Regions from separate parts of the Brevibacillus sp. FSL K6-6036 genome, predicted to be linked through region 2. Evidence: riboswitches for the same ligand, from Rfam matches in the RefSeq annotation. Region 2 holds a riboswitch; each other region holds the start of a gene.
The links. A riboswitch is a leader RNA that binds a small molecule or an ion and turns the genes downstream of it on or off. The one in region 2 is predicted to bind thiamine pyrophosphate.

Region 1 (5,956 bases), 630 kb from region 2:
TAAGGAGCATCGTGCTCCCGGTCTGCTGCCACATCGAGAGCAGCCATTCCTGCATTTCCATCCGCGTAATCCCATCCAGTGCGCTAAACGGCTCGTCCAGGAGCAGCAGGTCCGCTCCGGTCATCAGGGCTCTCAGGAAAGAAACGCGCTGACGCATCCCGCCAGAGAGCTCATCTGGATAGGCGTCCTTCCATTCGGCCAGGCCAAAGCGGGGAAGCTCTTCCGCAATACGCTCGCGTATTTCACTTTTGGAAAAACCTTGTATTTCGAGCGGCAAACCGGCATTTTCAGCTACAGTCCGCCACGGCATCAGCAAATCTCGCTGCGGCATGTAGCCTACACGCCCGAGACGTTCTGCCGTTGATTTTCCATCCAGACGGATCGTCCCTGTGTCTGGCTGCAGCAGTCCCGCCGCCAATTGAAACAAGGTGCTTTTCCCAATCCCGCTCGGCCCGATCAGACTGACCAGCTCGCCCTTGCTTAGCTGCAGATCGAATCCGTCCAGTATCGGTTTTTCCCCATACGAAAAGCCGACGCCCGAAAAGGCTAGTTTTTCTCGCACGGCCACATTTCCTCCGTGTAAGCCATTTCCCAGAACAAATACTCCATGCGGGACGTGTTCAGGAAATGCTCCTCCAGAATCGCCAGCTCTTTCTCTGATTTTCCTTCAGCGAGCTCATCCATCAGGTCGATCAGCCACTGCGCCAGCTGTCCAAACTCGTCGGAGCTGTACGTACGCACCCACTCCCCGTACCATTCATGCTCAAGCGCTCCCTCTACCTCGGCGAGCCGCTTGCCGATTTCCCAGTAGCTCCAGGCGCACGGCAGTACCGCGCTGACCAGCTCGGCTAGCGAGCCCTGATGAGCTACCTTCAGCATATAGCTCGTGTAGGCAAGCATCACAAACGACGGTTTGGTCTGCTCCAGCTCCTCGCGCGTGATGCCAAAGCGTTCGGCATACTGACGATGCAAGGCCATTTCGAAATTGAGCGTCGCTTCCTGCAGCGAAGCAAACCGCGCGCTCGTCGCCAGATCATGGGCTTTTGTACTGGCGATGGCAAACATTTTGGCGTATTCGATCAAATAGACGTAGTCCTGCTTCATGTAAAAACGGAAGGACTCCACAGGCAGACTTCCATCTCCCAAGCCTGTGACAAACGGGTGACGATGGGTCCGCTCCCAGATCGGAGCAACCTTTTCCCGCAAACGATGCGTAAATGTCGACAAGTCCACTCACTCCCTTTTCGTGTTGCACCAGTCCACGAGGAACCGGGCAACTGTTTGTGCAAAGACAACCAACTGCTTCGGATCAACGGATTCATTCACAGCATGAGCATGACTCAGCTCACCCGGGCCAAAGATGACGGCTGGTATGCCGGCGTGGGCAAACCATCCTGCATCCGTGACCGAAGGAGACATGTTTACCACCGCCGGGCGTCCCGTTTGCTTTTCAAATGCAGCCTGCAGCTTGAGCAGGGCCGGATGCTCCTTGTCCAGCTCCAATGACGGAAAGATCTCTCCCCGCTCCTCGATCATGGAGCGGCCTCCCCAGCGAAAAACGGGCGGATGATCCCGCAGCCACGGATCAGCGGCGGCGGCTCTGCGGACATGGTCCTCTACTTCCCGTATGATATCCTCATGCGTCTCGTCCGGATAAAAGTGAACGGTAATCCAGAGGGCGCAGCGATCCGCGAGAAAAGCCGCATGGCGTCCGCCTTCGATGACCGCAGGATTGATCGTGCTCATCCCTGGCGGAAAACCGGGGTATGATTTCATCACGGCCCAGTGCCGTTCCAAATCCTGCAGCGAGGCAATCACCTTCATCATTTTCTCAATCGCAGATGCCCCGTGGACTTTACCGCCTGCGTGAATGATCCTGCTGCGCATCCCGTCATGGAGCGTAACCGGGCTTTCAATCGTAATCCAGCCAGTGATCACTCCGCCCTGGCCTTGCATCTGCAGATCGCTTGTGTCTACGACAAGCGCGTAATCGGCCGAGTAGCCGCGCTCAATCGCAGCAAGCGTGCCGGCTTCCCCAGCTTCTTCACCGATCACGGACTGAAAGGCGAGATCGCCCTTCAGCTCTATGCCGTGCTCATGCAGCATCTGGATCGCAAACAGGCTGGCAGCGAGCGCCCCTTTCATATCGGCGACGCCGCGCCCGTACCATCTGCCGTCCCCGCCTTTGGTCAAGGCAAAAGGCGGATACGTCCAGGCGCTGTCGTCTCCGACCTCAGCTACGTCGATATGGCCGTTGATGATCAAGCTTTTGTAGTTTCTAAAGTCCGTTCCCTTCTTTACCCCCACGACGTTGTCATCGCCTGGAAAAACGGTCCAGCGGTCGACCTCGAAGCCGAGCGCTTGCAGCTTCTCTGCCACCAGCGTCTGCGCCTTGTCGCTGTTTCGGGCGGGAGGGCTTACCGTCGGCTGGGCGATCAGCTCGGAGAGAAGCGAAAACAGCTCCTCTCTACGCTCCTCAATCGCTGCTAGTACGTGCTCCACCTACTCGATCATCCCTTCAGTCGGACTGCTCGCCGATGCATACCGTTTTTTCGCGATCCGTCCGGCAAGGAAGCCTTTCCTTCCCGCTTCCACGCCCAGCTTCATCGCCTCCGCCATCAACACCGGATTGTCCGCCAGCGCGACCGCTGTATTGAGCAGGACACCGTCCGCTCCCAGCTCCATCGCCTTCGCACAGTCAGCGGGAGAACCGATGCCGGCGTCAACAATGACCGGTACTTTGGCGTCTTCGATGATGAACCGCAGATTGTTTTCGTTGATGATGCCCTGGCCCGATCCGATCGGAGAAGCTCCCGGCATGACAGCGTGAACGCCGGCCTCCTGCAGATGTTTGGCCAAAATCGGGTCGTCATTCGTATAGGTAAGCACGATAAAGCCTTCCTCTACCAAAATGCGGGAGGCTTCCAGCGTACCGATCGGATCTGGCAGCAGCGTTTTCGGATCGCCGATGACTTCCACCTTGATCATGTCGCACAAGCCGGATGCTTTCGCCAGGCGGGCAATTCGCACAGCCTCCTCAGCCGTATAGGCACCCGCCGTATTCGGAAGCAGCGTAAACTTTTTCAGATCCAATTTCTCCAGAAAATTCGGTTCATGCGGGTTTTCCAGATTTAGGCGGCGAATGGCAAAAGTCAGAATTTCTGCCTCTGATGCTGCCACCGCTTTGTCTTGTATGTCCAGATCAGGGAATTTTCCCGTCCCCAGAAGCAGCCGCGAACGAAATTCATACGGTCCGATTTTCAAAGTGTCCATCTTATTCATCCTCCACCGACAAAATGTACAATTTCAATCCGGTCCCCATCTGCGACCGGTGTCTCTTCATAACGGGTGCGATCCACAATCTCTCCGTTACGCTCCACGATCACGATCTTCTCCTGCAGCTGGTAGGACTGCAGCAGTTCACGGACAGTCGTGATTTCGGCAGCGAGCTCTACATTCTTGCCATTCAACTGTACCAGCATGTTCCCCCTCCTTCTTCGGCGCAGCATGTTCTGGCCGGTCCCAGAAAAAAAACGGCTTCATTTCGCCTGTGTCATGGAGAGAACAGACGGAAGAAGCCGTTTGAATACGGTGCATCAGGGGCAGACAGTAAAAAAACCATCCGCCTCGGATGGTTGTGGTTGTGCTTATCTGCATATGCCTAAATGTCGTTCCAAACCATTTGGAAACAGCATCGGCGTTCACGCTGATGAGCTGATACCTCTTCCTCCGCTGGCATGACCCAGGTCAGGTTCAACGGTCAGTAACGCATTCGTTACAATCTCAGCCGATTTTGCTCGACCCCCGTTTGGTATTGCGCGTGGTTATTCAATTCGATTATTACAGTATCACTCTATTTCGGGTTTGTAAAGCTTTCCTTGTACAGAATCTCCAGTTCGACCAGGCAGCGCTCCGCCCATTTTGACGTTTTGCGCAGCTTTTCCATTTCCCTCTCCAAAGCGGCTTTGAGCGATTCCTTGTAGTCGGGCAAAGTGCCGTTGAACCGGATCACGCTCGCAGCCGGAACCATGATTTTTTCCAGGTAGGAGAGAGCCGGTCTTTGGTGAAACAAGGGAACGTCCACCTCAAGCGGATTGTGCAAATCGCCCTGCGTCGGGTATTTCGTAACGGCCATAATTTTGACCAGCAATTTATCGCCGTGATTTTCTACAACCTCTGTCAGATATTCTCCCGTCTTGTATCCGACCCGGACCAGATCTCCCGGATTCCATGCATTCATCTGACTCTCCTCCTTCGTTTCCATAAGGGCGGTCGCAGCCTGATTGGACAGACTGACTGCGACTGCCACGGGTCATGTTTTACACCTGAAGCAAACCGCGCGCATGATCCAGCACGGTGTCAGCAGCCATCGTCGGAGCCCCTCCGCCCTGGGCCATCGCCGGGTTGCCGCCGCCCTTTCCATCGATCAACGGCAGCGTCTCCTTCAGCAGCTGGTTCATCGGAGCCGCCACCTGTCCGCCCCGGGCAAAAACGAGCTGCAGCTTGTCCGTTGTTGTCGCCAAAAGCGCGATGACATGCTCATCCTGCGAGGTGAGCGTACGGGCAAGCTGCTGCAATTCCTGCATGCTTCTGCCCGTGAAAGAGGCCTGGACGACACGGGCGTTCCCCAGCTCGGCTGCTTCTTTCAAATACCTGGCTGCTTCATATGTCAATAGCTCTGTTTCTTTTTGCTGAAGCGAATCCTTCAAGGCCTCTTTTTCAGCCAGCAGACGCTGCAGCATATCGGCGATTTCCGCTTCGCTCGTCGTCATCATCCGGGTGAGGTCCTGCAGCAAGTGCTGCTTGCGCGTGTAGTCCGCGAGTGCCCGCCAGCCGCAGAGAAATTGAATACGTATGTTGCCTCGGTGGCGTTCCCAACCGATGATTTTGATCGGACCTACTTCTCCCGTAGTTTTCGGATGTGTCCCTCCGCACGGATTGTAGTCGTAATCCGGGATGATGACGACCCGGATATTCTCGGATACAGTAGGCTGCTTGGTGAGCGGCAGCTTTTCCAGCTCTTCGGCCGTGACAAAACGAGCGTCGATCGGACGATTTTCCAGTACCACCTGGTTTGCCTGACGCTCCGCTTTTTCAATCAGCTCCGGCGTAAGCTCGCTCAGTGCAACATCAATCGTCACGTGATCGCGTCCGAGGTGGAAGGCTACTGTCTGAGCATCTGCGAGCTTGATGAACGTCGCGGAGAGAATATGCTGTCCCGTATGCTGCTGCATATGGTCAAAACGCCGATCCCAATCGATCCTGCCCGTTACCCGCTGCGTCTTTTCCGGAAGCGGCGCATCGAGGCGATGCCTGATCTCCCCATCGACTTCCTCTACATCCGTGACGGCAACCCCTTCAATGGTTCCCGTATCACAAGGCTGTCCTCCGCCTGTCGGATAAAACGCCGTTTGGTTCAACACTACGTATGCTGTTCCGTCCGCTTCCACGCCGCGCTTGATGACATCTGCCTCAAACGTCTGCAAATCAACATCTTGATAGTACAACCTGTCGTTCATAGGTACCCCTTTCCAATCACCTGCAATAAACAGCCGATCCATCCATTTCCTCCCTGACTGGTTCCCTGTATAATGGGTCCTGGAGGTGTTACACTTGGCTAAAAAATTGTTCACGGTCGAACAGGCGAATCAACTGCTGCCATATGTACGCGAAGAGCTCTCCTTTTTGCAAGAAACGAAGCGCCTCTTTTATCAAACCTACCAAGAACTGCAGCAGGCCAAAAAGCGGCAGCCTCCCGATGAGCAAGAAGTCTTTACGCTGGAATGCCGCCTGGAGTTTATGGAGCTGGAGGCGCAGATGCATATCAACCAGCTCATGGAGAAAGGCATAGAGGTAAAGGACATCGACATCGGGCTGTTCGATTTCCCCGCTGTCATCGACGGAAAAGAAGTTCTCCTCTGCTGGAAGCAGGGAGAGCCAAGCATTGCGTATTATC
Region 2 (5,956 bases):
GCACTTCGCGGAGGCACTCATTTACTTCCGGGTGCAGTTCTTCATCGACGCCTTTGCAAATCATGACGGGATCGATAACGATCGTTTGAATGCCGCTCGCGGCGATTGCTTGGGCCACAAGCTCGATGACCCGGATAGAGCCTAGCATGCCTGTCTTGCAAGCATCCGCTCCGATCACCTCCAGTGCCGTTCGTAGCTGCGCTGCTACCGTGTCCGGTTCAACCGGAAAAACATGATGGCCCCAGCTTTCATCTTGCGCGACAATCGTCGTCAAGGCCGACATCCCGTAAACCCCCAGCTCCTGAAAGGTTTTGAGATCGGCCTGAATACCCGCTCCTCCGCTGGAATCCGATCCGGCTATGGTCACTGTTTTATACACTTGCATGTCTGCCCTTCCTCCTTCATGGTGCTTTTTTAAGCATCGTGCTTGCCTCTCCAAATCCGTGACACTGAATCTTTTTAGGCACTCCGTCTTATTTATTTCGGCGAAACAAGTCCTGCGCCTTCTTTAATCCCAGGATCAGCGCATCTACGTCTTCTTCGGTGTTGTAGAGATAGAGGCTGGCCCGTGCCGTCGCCGCTTGTCCAAACCATTTCGCCAGCGGCTGCGCGCAGTGGTAACCGGCACGGATGGCGATCCCTTCTGCATCGAGCACGGTAGCCAGATCATGGGGATGGATCTCCCCCAGTTGAAACGTCAGGATGGACGTCCGATGCCGCAGCGGCCCCAGCACTTTGCATTCTTTGAGCTCCTGCAACCGCTCCAGTGCGTAGCCAACCAGCCTGCGGTCATGCCGTTCGATCTTCTCCATGCCGATTTGAGCGAGGAAATCAATCGCAGCCCCCAGCCCAATCGCTCCCGCAATCAAAGGGGTTCCCGCTTCCAGCCGGTACGGAAGCTCTTTCCACGACGCCCATTCGGCATCGACCGACTCAACCATCTCTCCTCCATACTCAACAGGTACCAATTGCTCCAGCAATGGACGCTTCCCGTACAAAACTCCAATTCCTGTAGGACCGCACATTTTGTGACCGGAGAAAACGTAAAAGTCGCAGTCCATCTGCCCCACATCGACTGGTGAATGAGGCGCTCCCTGCGCACCGTCGACAACCAAAACTCCTCCGTGTGCATGGACGATGCCGGCGATCTCTCTGAGCGGTACTACATCTCCCAAGACGTTGGATATATGGTGGAGTGCTGCGATTTTAGTCCGTGGGGTCACCACTGAACGGACAGCTTCCGGCGTTATCGTCCCATCTTCCTGCAAGGGAATGAATTTCAGTGTTGCCCCGGCCGCTTTTGCCGCCTGCTGCCAAGGGATCAGGTTGCTGTGATGCTCGGCCAATGAAATGACGATCTCGTCGCCTTCGCAAAGGACCAAACGGCCGTATCCGCTGGCGATCAGATTCAAGGCGCTCGTCGTCCCCCGGGTAAAAACAATCTCGGCCGCTTCGCTTGCGCGGATGAAAGCACGGACCTTTTCTCTCGCCGCCTCGTACATGTCTGTCGCCTTTGCCCCCAGGTAGTGGACTCCCCTGTGAACGTTGGCGTTTGCCATCCGATAAAATGCTTCCAGCGCCTCAATCACCTGAACCGGTTTTTGGGCAGTGGCTGCGTTGTCCAAATATACAAGCCGCTTCCCGTAGATCGGGACATTCATAATCGGGAAGCATTGCTTCACTTCATGCGGATTCATATCGCTCTCAACTTCCTTTCCGGGATTTACCCGTAAGGATAGCCGCGGCAAACCAATAGTTCAATTCAATTATTTATATTAAAATCATTTGATTATCCTATAGATGGTTGGATTTGTCTTGAAACGTTTCCCTCTTCTTTTTCGTTTACTATATTGAGAGGGTTCGTACTTTGGGAAGCATGTCGCTGCGGCATCACATCAAAAACGGGGGTTAACTCCGGGGTTAGGGAGGCAGTATCATGGCAGTGAATTCCAGAACTCACGTGCTCCGTTTCGTCATCCTTTGTCTATCTGCACTCATCTGCGGGTGTTCACAGCAACAAGCGCCCCACCCGGGAGCGGCGCTGGAATCGCTTTTTCATTCAGGAAAAGGGAAAGCCATATGGGTACATCACTACCGGGAAGACTCCATCAAAGCGCAACCGGAGCTTCTCTCCCTGTACTCGGATAAAACCGAGCAGATTGCCGTCGTTGATTGGATCTCCGGCAGCGAAAAAGTGGAGCAATTAACGGGAACGGCTGATTCGCTGTTCATTTTGCAGTTTGAATATGAAACGGCCAACAAGGTTTCAGACTACGCGTATATGATGTACGTGGAAACGCGGGAAGGAGAGCATTATCTCAAGCCGTTTACGATGGGGCCGAAGTTTCATCTCGACTCTTATAAGCAAGAGGATGGAGACGCGATTCTCTCCTCGGTGGGAATGGACCAATGGTACAAGCTGGACAAAGCTTTGCACGATGTCTTTCCTCCTGCTGCGACAAAACCTCTTGAACAATTGGGAAAAAGTAGTTATGCTATGGTGGAAACAACAAACTATTTCTAAACAATGATGCACGGGAGCTTGGGGATGACCAGGCTGAGAGGACGGCTACTCTGTCGTCGACCGTTGAACCTGAACTGGGTAATGCCAGCGGAGGAATGTTTATATAGACCGGAGAGGACTGCGTATGCTTGCGTCCCTTTCCTGTCTGCTCTCGCGTCTGGCGTCGCAAGTTTTTTTGCGGCGTTTTGTTTTTGTCATGCAGACGCGTCTTCTTCCGCCTCCATCAGGGTTCATGCCGCGTGCAACCATGACAAGGAGGTTTTTTTCATGTCCATTCCACACGCATCTTCCCTCAACCTGACGGCTGTACAGCCTTTCCCTGGCAGCCGCAAAGTGTACCAGGTCGGCAGCAGGCCTGATCTTCGCGTCCCGATGCGGGAAATCCAGCTTTCGCCATCCCAGGGCATGTACGGAGAAATTCCCAACCCGCCCGTCCGCGTCTATGACACCAGCGGCGAGTATACGGCGTCCGACTACATTGCCGACATTCAAAAAGGACTGCCTTCCCTGCGGAAAAGCTGGATTGCTGAAAGAGACGATACGGAATCCTACGCGGGACGCCCGGTGCAGCCTGTCGATAACGGCTTCAAAAGCGCCGAGCAGCTTGAAGCAGTACCTGTTTTCCCCCGAAATGACCGCAAGCCGCTTCGGGCCAAAAAAGGCAGCGTCGTCACACAGCTCCACTACGCCCGCCGCGGCATCATCACGCCGGAAATGGAATTCGTCGCCATCCGCGAAGGAGTTTCGCCGGAATTCGTCAGAGCCGAGATCGCCAGCGGCCGCGCGATCCTGCCGGCCAACATCAACCATCCGGAATTGGAGCCGATGATTATCGGTCGTCATTTTCACGTGAAGGTAAACGCGAACATCGGGACATCGGCGGTCACCTCGTCCATCGGTGAAGAAGTGGAAAAAATGATGTGGGCCACCCGCTGGGGAGCCGACACCATCATGGACCTTTCCACCGGAAAACACATTCACACGACCCGGGAGTGGATTATCCGCAACAGCCCCGTGCCGATCGGGACCGTCCCGATTTATCAGGCGTTGGAAAAAGTAAATGGCAAAGCCGAGGAGCTGACTTGGGAGATCTACCGGGATACGTTGATCGAACAGGCCGAGCAGGGAGTGGATTACTTTACGATCCACGCAGGGGTGCTGCTCCGCTATATCCCGCTGACCGCTAATCGCGTCACCGGAATCGTCTCCCGCGGCGGCTCCATCATGGCGGCCTGGTGCCTGGCCCACCATCAGGAAAACTTCCTGTACACGCATTTTGAAGAGATTTGCGAAATCCTGAAGGCATACGACATTTCCGTCTCGCTCGGTGACGGACTGAGGCCGGGGTCCATCGACGATGCGAACGACGAAGCCCAGTTCGCCGAATTGGAGACGCTTGGGGAATTGACCAAGATCGCCTGGAAGCATGATGTGCAGGTGATGATCGAAGGTCCCGGACACGTGCCGATGCACCAGATCAAAGAGAATATGGATAAGCAGCTTGAGCTTTGCCACGAAGCGCCATTCTACACGCTGGGCCCGCTCACGACCGATATCGCTCCCGGCTACGATCACATCACGTCCGCTATCGGCGCCGCGATGATCGGCTGGTTTGGCACCGCGATGCTCTGCTACGTCACCCCGAAGGAACATCTCGGCCTGCCAAACAAGGAGGACGTGCGCAACGGCCTGATCGCCTACAAAATCGCCGCCCATGCCGCTGATCTGGCAAAAGGACATCCGCGAGCCAAGCTTCGGGACGACGCGCTTTCCAAGGCGCGGTTTGAATTCCGCTGGAACGATCAGTTCAACCTCTCGCTTGACCCTGAGCGGGCACGCGAGTATCACGACGAGACTCTCCCTGCCGAAGGGGCAAAATCTGCCCATTTTTGCTCAATGTGCGGCCCCAAATTTTGCAGCATGAAAATCACCCAGGATATTCGCGCCTACGCCCGAGACAACCAGCTTTCGGTCCATGCGGCTATCGACGAGGGGCTGCAGGAAAAAGCCAGGGAATTCCGCGAGCAGGGAGGACAACTGTACAAAGGGACGGACAGGAAATGAAGCGGGATGCCGATATGGGAAAACTGCGTGATCCCGGCCAGCTGCGTGCTGAAATCAAGCGGTTGGAGTCGGCTTTAGCCGCACTCCGCACGCAGCTTGGGACTGCCCAAAAAGCATGTGATCACGATTTTCTAGAGACCCCGCTTTCCCGCATGTGCCGAAAATGCCAGTGGACGGAAAGTCTTTATTATTAAAGGAGCGACTGCGGCGCTGGGTTACAGCACTGTTTCCGATGGCGAAACCGACTTTTAAAATGCCAGCGGCCTTCTTGTTTCGATCAGTGTCTTCGTGCTGCTGAGGATCATCCACCATGCCTTCGCGCTGTTATCGTATGACGGATCATTCTCATGCCAACGGTCATGGGTCAGGGTCAGCTTTGTGGACGCGCCGGCCGGTTCGAGCCGATAGATGATGCGCGATTCGTACCGTTCCTGGCCGGGGTGGTAGGAATCGCCGACAAAGTGGGTAAAGCTGAGCGTCTTGGCCTGCTCGCACTGCAAAATGACGCCGTAGACGTGGATGGTTTTATCTCCGTCTGCGCCCGGGCCGATATAGCGGATCGGGTCTCCTTCACGGAACGTTGACTCGATCACACAGCCCCCGTAAATGGCTTTTACCCCATCTGGCGAGACGAGCGTGTCCCACACCTGCTCTGGTGTTGCCAATACGTAAAATTCGTAGTGCAAGTCGGTTGGTTTCATCTTTGAAAGTCCCCCTCGTATCGTTAGTGTTTTGTATGGCAAAAAGGTTTCCGCCCCATAGAGATCTGATACCCGGAGCTTTTTCGAGTATATCCACTCATCCCTGACAATCGCTGTCAGTGGAGAAATAGGTTACAGAAAAAAAGGCGGGTGCTATACTTGTTAACAGATACCAGTTGAGGGAGTGGGGGTAAAATGGGGCCATTTGCAAAGACGCCGAAGCCGCCTTACTATGCTGTGATCTTCACCAGTCAACGGACACAAACGGATAATACGGGGTACGAAGAGATGGCCGCAATGATGGAGAAGCTGGTATTTGCCCAGCCGGGCTTTCTCGGCGTGGAAAGCACGCGCGATGCGGACGGATTCGGAGTGACGATCTCGTACTGGCAGTCGCTGGAGGATATTCGCAACTGGAAGCAGAACGAGGACCATCTGGTGGCGCAGGAAAAAGGGAAACAGGTATGGTATGAGCAGTACGTGACGAGGATTTGCAGAGTAGAAAGAGAGTATTCGTTGAATGAGCTGTAAGATGAAGATTCGGACGCGGAGCCATTTTCCGCGTTTTTTTGTTTGCAGTCGTTCAGGCTTTTGGCAGTGGAGATGAAAATAGAAGAAAGCAATCAGGTACGGTGGGACACCTCTCGGATGTAGACTGGCCGGCTTC
Region 3 (5,956 bases), 2.4 Mb from region 2:
TTGCTCTCATAATCGGTATAGATATTAAAGCTGTTTTGCCCGAATTTCTCCATCTCGCTGGTGATGGCCCTCTGTCCGCCTTCGCCAAGCGTGTTAACGGCGATGACGGATGTGATCCCGATAATGATGCCGAGCATGGTCAGTCCGGAGCGCATTTTGTTGGCCCAGATGCCATCGATGGCGGTGCGCAGTGCTTCCCAAAAATTCATGTCAGAATCACCTCATCGGACGGGACGGCGGTCAGGCGCTCTTCCACGCGCTCGTCCTTCATAATGACACCGTCCTTGAAGGTGACGATGCGCTCTGCATGCTGGGCGATATCCAGCTCGTGCGTAACGAGAATGATCGTTACACCCTGCTCATGCAGCTCCTGAAACATGGCCATGATCTCCGTACCGGAGCGGCTGTCCAGATTTCCCGTAGGTTCGTCTGCAAGCAAAATGGCTGGCCGGTTTACGAGTGCACGGGCAATTGCCACCCGCTGCTTCTGTCCGCCGGAGAGCTGTGTCGGCCTGTGGTTCATCCGCTCGCCCAACCCGACTCGCTTCAATGCTTCCATCGCCCGCTTTCTTCGTTCGGAGCGGCTGATGCCCGCGTACATCATCGGCAGTTCGACATTATGCAAGGAAGTGGAGCGAGGCAGCAGATTGAACGATTGAAACACAAAGCCGATTTTCTGGTTGCGGACGAGAGCAAGCTGCTGGTCGTTCTGCTTGCTGACCTCGATGCCGTCCAGCACGTAGGTTCCCGAATCCGGCCGGTCGAGACATCCGAGCATGTTCATGAAGGTTGATTTTCCGGAGCCGGACGGTCCCATGATGGCGACAAATTCCCCTTTTTCCACGGAGAGGTTTACCCCTCGCAATATGGGCAGTTCCGAATCGCCCGTCCTATATGTTTTCGTCAGGCCTTCCACGTAAAGCATGGGCCGACCTCCTTTTTTGCAAAGTAGTTACATTCCTGCCATGGGGGACGGGGTGACCGGCGCATTCTCCTGGATCGCATCCAGAGGACTCAGGATGATTTGCTCATTGCCGGTTAGTCCCGACTTGATCTGGGAGGAAAGCTCATTTTCCATGCCGACCTCAACGTTTACCTTCTTGGCCGTGCCATTGTCGGCTACCCAAACAAATGTGCTGCCGTCCGCCTCCTGTTGAATCGCTTCGATCGGCACCTGCATGGCATTGTCGATTTTCTCCGTCAGGATATTGATGTCGACGTGAAACCCGGGCTTGAGAGCCGAGACGTCGCCATCAGGCTGGAGAGTGACTTTGACGCGTGTTTTTTCACCTTGCCCGGAGCTGTTTTGCGTGGTTACGGCAATCGGGGAGATTCGCACCACTTTGGCATTCAGCTTCTGCTTTCCAAGAGAGCTGCCCTCGATGACTGCCGATTGACCGAGCTTTATTTTGCTTACGTCGGACTCGCTGATATCGGCCTGGATGAGCAGGTTGTTCAGGTTCGCGAGTGTAAAGATCTCCGTTCCTTTGTTTACGTACTGGCCGTTGTCTGCAGCCAGGCTGATGACGGTGCCGTTTTCGGGAGCGACCAACACGCTTTGGGTGCGCTCCTTCTCCAGTTGCGCCTTCTCCACCTGAAGCTTGTTGATTTGCGCTTGCAGAGAAGCGAGCTCCTCTTTGCGCGGTCCCTTTTGCTTCAATGCCAGCTGCTGCTTGGAGACGTTCAGTGACGAGAGCGTAGAATCGAGCTGGCTTTTTGCCTTGTCCACCTCTTGCTGCGTAGTGGCCCCGGATGCGAACAGCTGCTGCAGCCGATCGTATTCCTTTTGAGCGGCATCGTGCTCGCGCTGGGCTTGGGCGACCCGTTCTTTTTCCTGTGCCAGCTCTTCCGGTTCATTTCCTGCTTGCGCTTTGGACAGATTCGCTCGTGCCAGTTCAATCTGTGCGTCCAGCTCCAGGAGTCGGCTCTCTACGTCAGAGGTGTCAATCTTCCCGATAACCTGCCCTTTTTTAACGAGATCGCCTTCTTTGACGGAGAATTCACGCAGCGTCCCGTTCACATTTGCGTACACCCTGTATTTATCCTCCACGACTACACTGCCGGAGGTCAGGATGCGGCTTTCCAGCGCAGATGTGGCTACTGTCCCGATCTGGACAGGCATGCCCATCGCCTGACCGGGACTCAAAAGATTTACGCTAACGGTTCCGATCACCAGTACGGCGGCGACGGACCCGATCATCCACCATCGTTTTTTCATGTCTTCTAATCCCCTTGCCAAATAATGTATACCTTCTTTACGAAACTGTTTTACGGGGGGCAAGTAAAAAAGTAACAAGGTAACCTTTTTGTTCATGGAATGTTCACAATTTCACAAAACCATGGGAGCAGGGAGAAGTGAAGGAAAAATGGGGCGCTGTCTTTGTCGAACCCTTGCCCGGCCGAAGCGATAAGATGTAGGGAGCATAGCAGGATTTCCAAGGGAGGGAGCTATGAACCAGACGCTTCGTTTTGACTACTCCCATGCGTGCAAATTTTTCGAGCAGACAGATTTAGACCAGCTAGCTCCTGAAGTATTGCGCTCGCACATACAGCTCCATCAGGGGACGGGAGCAGGGAGCGAGCTTCGCGGCTGGCTGGACTTGCCGATCAAATGCGAGAAAAGTGAACGGGAACGTATCGTCCAGGCAGCGACGAGAATCCAGGAGAATTCGGATGTGCTCTTGGTCATCGGCATTGGCGGGTCGTATCTTGGAGCCAAGGCAGCGCTGGAGATGCTCGGGCATCACTTCACCAATCTTCTGCCTGCGGGCAAACGACGGGTACCGGAGATTTATTTTGTCGGCAACAACATCAGTCCGGTCTACCTCGCTCATCTTCTGGAGCTGCTGGAGGGAAAAGAAGTCTCTTTGAATGTCATTTCCAAATCGGGAACGACAATGGAACCGGCTATCGCTTTTCGCCTGTTTCGCAGCTGGATGGAGAAAAAGTACGGACGACCAAAAGCCCGCAGCCGGATTTACGCTACGACAGACAGAGCGAAGGGAGCGCTCCGCCAGCTTGCCGAGAGCGAGGGGTATGAGACCTTTGTCATTCCCGAGGATGTGGGCGGACGCTTTTCGATTCTTACTCCCGTCGGTCTTTTGCCGATCGCTGTCGGCGGAATCGATATGGATGAGCTGATGCAAGGAGCGGCAGATGCCAGAGAGCGGTTTTTGTCGCCGGTGCTGGCAGACAATCCTTGCTACCAATATGCCGCTGTCCGCAATATTCTGTATCGAAGGGGCAAGCTGATTGAAGTGCTGGTCGGCTACGAACCCCGGTTCCGTTTTTTCGCGGAATGGTGGAAGCAGCTCTTTGCCGAGTCGGAAGGGAAGGACAACAAGGGGATTTTTCCTGTATCCGCAGAGTATTCAACCGATCTCCACTCCATCGGCCAATATCTGCAAAGCGGAACACGGCACTTGTTTGAAACCGTCTTGACCGTGCATAAATCTGACGTTGACGTCACCATCGGAGACGACCCGGCCAATCTGGACGGCTTGCAGTATCTCTCTGGAAAAGGGATGGATTTCGTCCGCCAAAAGGTGCTGCAGGGAGCGATGCTGGCCCACGTAGATGGGGGTGTTCCGAATCTCGTAGTGGAAATTCCCCGGCTGACAGCGTATCATTTTGGTGAGCTGGTGTATTTTTTTGAAAAAGCCTGTGCGATCAGCGGCTACCTCTTGGGGGTCAATCCGTTTGACCAGCCCGGGGTAGAGGCCTACAAAGCCAACATGTTTGCATTGCTCGGGCGGCCCGGCTTTGAAAAAATGAAAGAAGAATTGGAAGCGAGAATTCGTGGAGACGACTAAAACCTACCTGACTGTAGCCGAAACATCCGAGTATCTGGAATTGCCGGAGACGTTCATTCTGGAAAAAATCCGCGAAGGGCGAATCCGTGCCGTTCACAACGGGGAAGAGTATCTGATCAACAAGGAGCAGTTTCAGCATCATCTGGAACAGATCCGAAAGCTCCGGGAGTTTGAGGATGAACAGAAGCATGAGCCGATCCCGGAGAGCTACGACGTGAAGGACGAAGATTAAGTTCAGCCCTTGTCAGATTTGCGGCCAGAGGACTATACTGAAGAAGACAACTGATAGAATGAAAAGTAACTGGGGGAGTCCATCTTGCTGGGCTGAGAGGACGGAAGCGATGACCGTCGACCCTTTGCACCTGATCCAGATCATGCTGGCGCAGGGAAGTGGTTACAGGCGGATATTTTTTCGCCCGTTGATGCGTTGGATGCGTGTTGTGCCCACCTTTTCCTGCCGGAGAGGGTGGGCTTTTCCATTTGATAAGGAGAGGAAGCAGCATGACCGACTGTTTACTTGTTGGCGGAGGCATCATCGGACTCAGTCTCGCCTATGAATTGTCCTGTAGAGGAATGGCCGTGACTGTAGTGGAGCAAGGAGAATGGGGAGGCCAGGCTTCATCGGCAGCAGCGGGAATGCTGGCGCCGCTGAAGGAATTTTCGCAGCCAGGGCCGATGCTGGAGCTGGGCATGAAGTCGCTGGAGCTCTATCCGAAATGGGCAGAGGAGCTGGAAGCGAGGACAGGCATTGACGTGCAGGCGTGCAAATCCGGACTGCTGACAGTAGCTCTTACCGAGCCGGAGTCGGGCGCGTTGCTGGAAAAATACAAGTGGCAAAAGGCATCGGGCTATGCGGTTGAGTGGATGACAGGGGAAGAGATGCGGAGAGTCGAGCCGCTCTTGACCGAGCAGGCGATCGCGGGGATCTACTCGCCTGAAGAAGGGCACATCAACAACCGCATGCTGCTGAATGCTCTGGTAGCCGCTTGCAAAAAAATGGGAGCGACGCTTCTTTCCGGCTCTGTTGTAACCGGAATGGCAAAAGAAGGGGGCAGGATCGTCGGTGTAGAAACGACCACGGGGCCTCTGCGAGCCGGGCATACCGTGATCGCATCTGGCGCATGGGCCGGGATTATGGCCGAATGGCTCGATTTTGCTGTGCCCGTCAGACCGGTACGCGGGCAGGTGGCATCGGTATCGTCCAGCGGAATCCCTTTGCGTACCGTCATCTTCGGCACATCCGGGTACATCACGCCCAAGCTGGATGGGAAGATCGTCCTTGGAGCGACCGAGGATGAAGCGGGCTTTCAGCGGCATGTCACGCTGAGCGGTCTTGCGAAAGTATTGGACGGTGTGATGCCGTATGTGCCCGCTCTGCATTCAGCAGCCTTCCAGCAGGCGTGGGCAGGCTTGCGTCCCGCTACAGCAGACAGCATGCCGCTGCTTGGACCCGTACCGGGATGGCAGGGCGTTTCCATTGCGGGCGGCCACTTTCGGAACGGCATTTTGCTTTCTCCGGTCACAGCAAAGGTGATGGCGGATTATGTGGAGAGCGGACGCGAAGATGCGCTGCAACCCTTTTTGCCATCCCGGTTCCTCGGGTCGACAACAAACAGATAAGGCTCATGGGTACGGCCTGATCGGAAAATGGGCTGGTCCCCTCTGGAAAATAGACACCTCCCCATAGGCTGGCGTATATGGTAATAAAGAAACACCAGAGGGGAGGAGTCAAATAGATGGAGGAGTCTAAGAAGCAATTGTTTCATGTTGACACTGCCGCTGTCAGCATGATCAAGGATATCCGCCATACGGTCCAAAACGTTTGCCAGGAGCATGCCCGGCAAAAGGTTCGGATCGAAGCGCTGGATGGACAGATATACGAAGGAGAGATCGTAGACTGGGACAACGACCACGTCTATCTGGAAGTCGAAGAAGAGGTGGATGACGACGAGGCGGAGGAAGTAGACTGGGATGGCTATGAGTTGGATGTAGAGCAAGTGTCCTACAGTTCCCCGTACGACCCGGCCGATCCCAATATGCGTCCGCCCTTTACAGCGGTCAGCCCATTTGCGAGCGGAGGGCCGAACGCCCGTCCGTATCCCGGAGTCAGCCCGTATACAGCAGTCAGTCCATATGCAACGGGA

Region 1: it holds a riboswitch for thiamine pyrophosphate, as region 2 does, so the genes downstream of both, thiS (sulfur carrier protein ThiS) here and thiC (phosphomethylpyrimidine synthase ThiC) in region 2, are expected to answer to the same signal.
Region 3: it holds a riboswitch for thiamine pyrophosphate, as region 2 does, so the genes downstream of both, thiO (glycine oxidase ThiO) here and thiC (phosphomethylpyrimidine synthase ThiC) in region 2, are expected to answer to the same signal.

What each region holds. Positions count from the first base shown of each region.
Region 1 is NZ_CP150173.1:2,704,222-2,710,177, forward strand. It holds gene NST37_RS13530 (ABC transporter ATP-binding protein) at 1-562, opposite strand, end outside; gene tenA (thiaminase II) at 547-1,227, opposite strand; gene NST37_RS13540 (acetylornithine deacetylase) at 1,234-2,502, opposite strand; gene NST37_RS13545 (thiazole synthase) at 2,503-3,273, opposite strand; gene thiS (sulfur carrier protein ThiS) at 3,279-3,482, opposite strand; TPP riboswitch at 3,708-3,818, opposite strand; gene NST37_RS13555 (kinase-associated lipoprotein B) at 3,854-4,240, opposite strand; gene NST37_RS13560 (serine-tRNA(Ala) deacylase AlaX) at 4,320-5,561, opposite strand; gene NST37_RS13565 (DUF2203 domain-containing protein) at 5,614-5,956, shown strand, end outside.
Region 2 is NZ_CP150173.1:3,329,889-3,335,844, forward strand. It holds gene pdxK (pyridoxine/pyridoxal/pyridoxamine kinase) at 1-385, opposite strand, end outside; gene NST37_RS16775 (SufS family cysteine desulfurase) at 474-1,697, opposite strand; gene NST37_RS16780 (hypothetical protein) at 1,937-2,524, shown strand; TPP riboswitch at 2,526-2,637, shown strand; gene thiC (phosphomethylpyrimidine synthase ThiC) at 2,792-4,588, shown strand; gene NST37_RS16790 (SRPBCC domain-containing protein) at 4,837-5,289, opposite strand; gene NST37_RS16795 (antibiotic biosynthesis monooxygenase) at 5,485-5,820, shown strand.
Region 3 is NZ_CP150173.1:905,643-911,598, forward strand. It holds gene NST37_RS04665 (ABC transporter permease) at 1-209, opposite strand, end outside; gene NST37_RS04670 (ABC transporter ATP-binding protein) at 206-925, opposite strand; gene NST37_RS04675 (efflux RND transporter periplasmic adaptor subunit) at 953-2,218, opposite strand; gene NST37_RS04680 (glucose-6-phosphate isomerase) at 2,451-3,812, shown strand; gene NST37_RS04685 (excisionase family DNA-binding protein) at 3,799-4,044, shown strand; TPP riboswitch at 4,106-4,218, shown strand; gene thiO (glycine oxidase ThiO) at 4,314-5,432, shown strand; gene NST37_RS04695 (hypothetical protein) at 5,549-5,956, shown strand, end outside.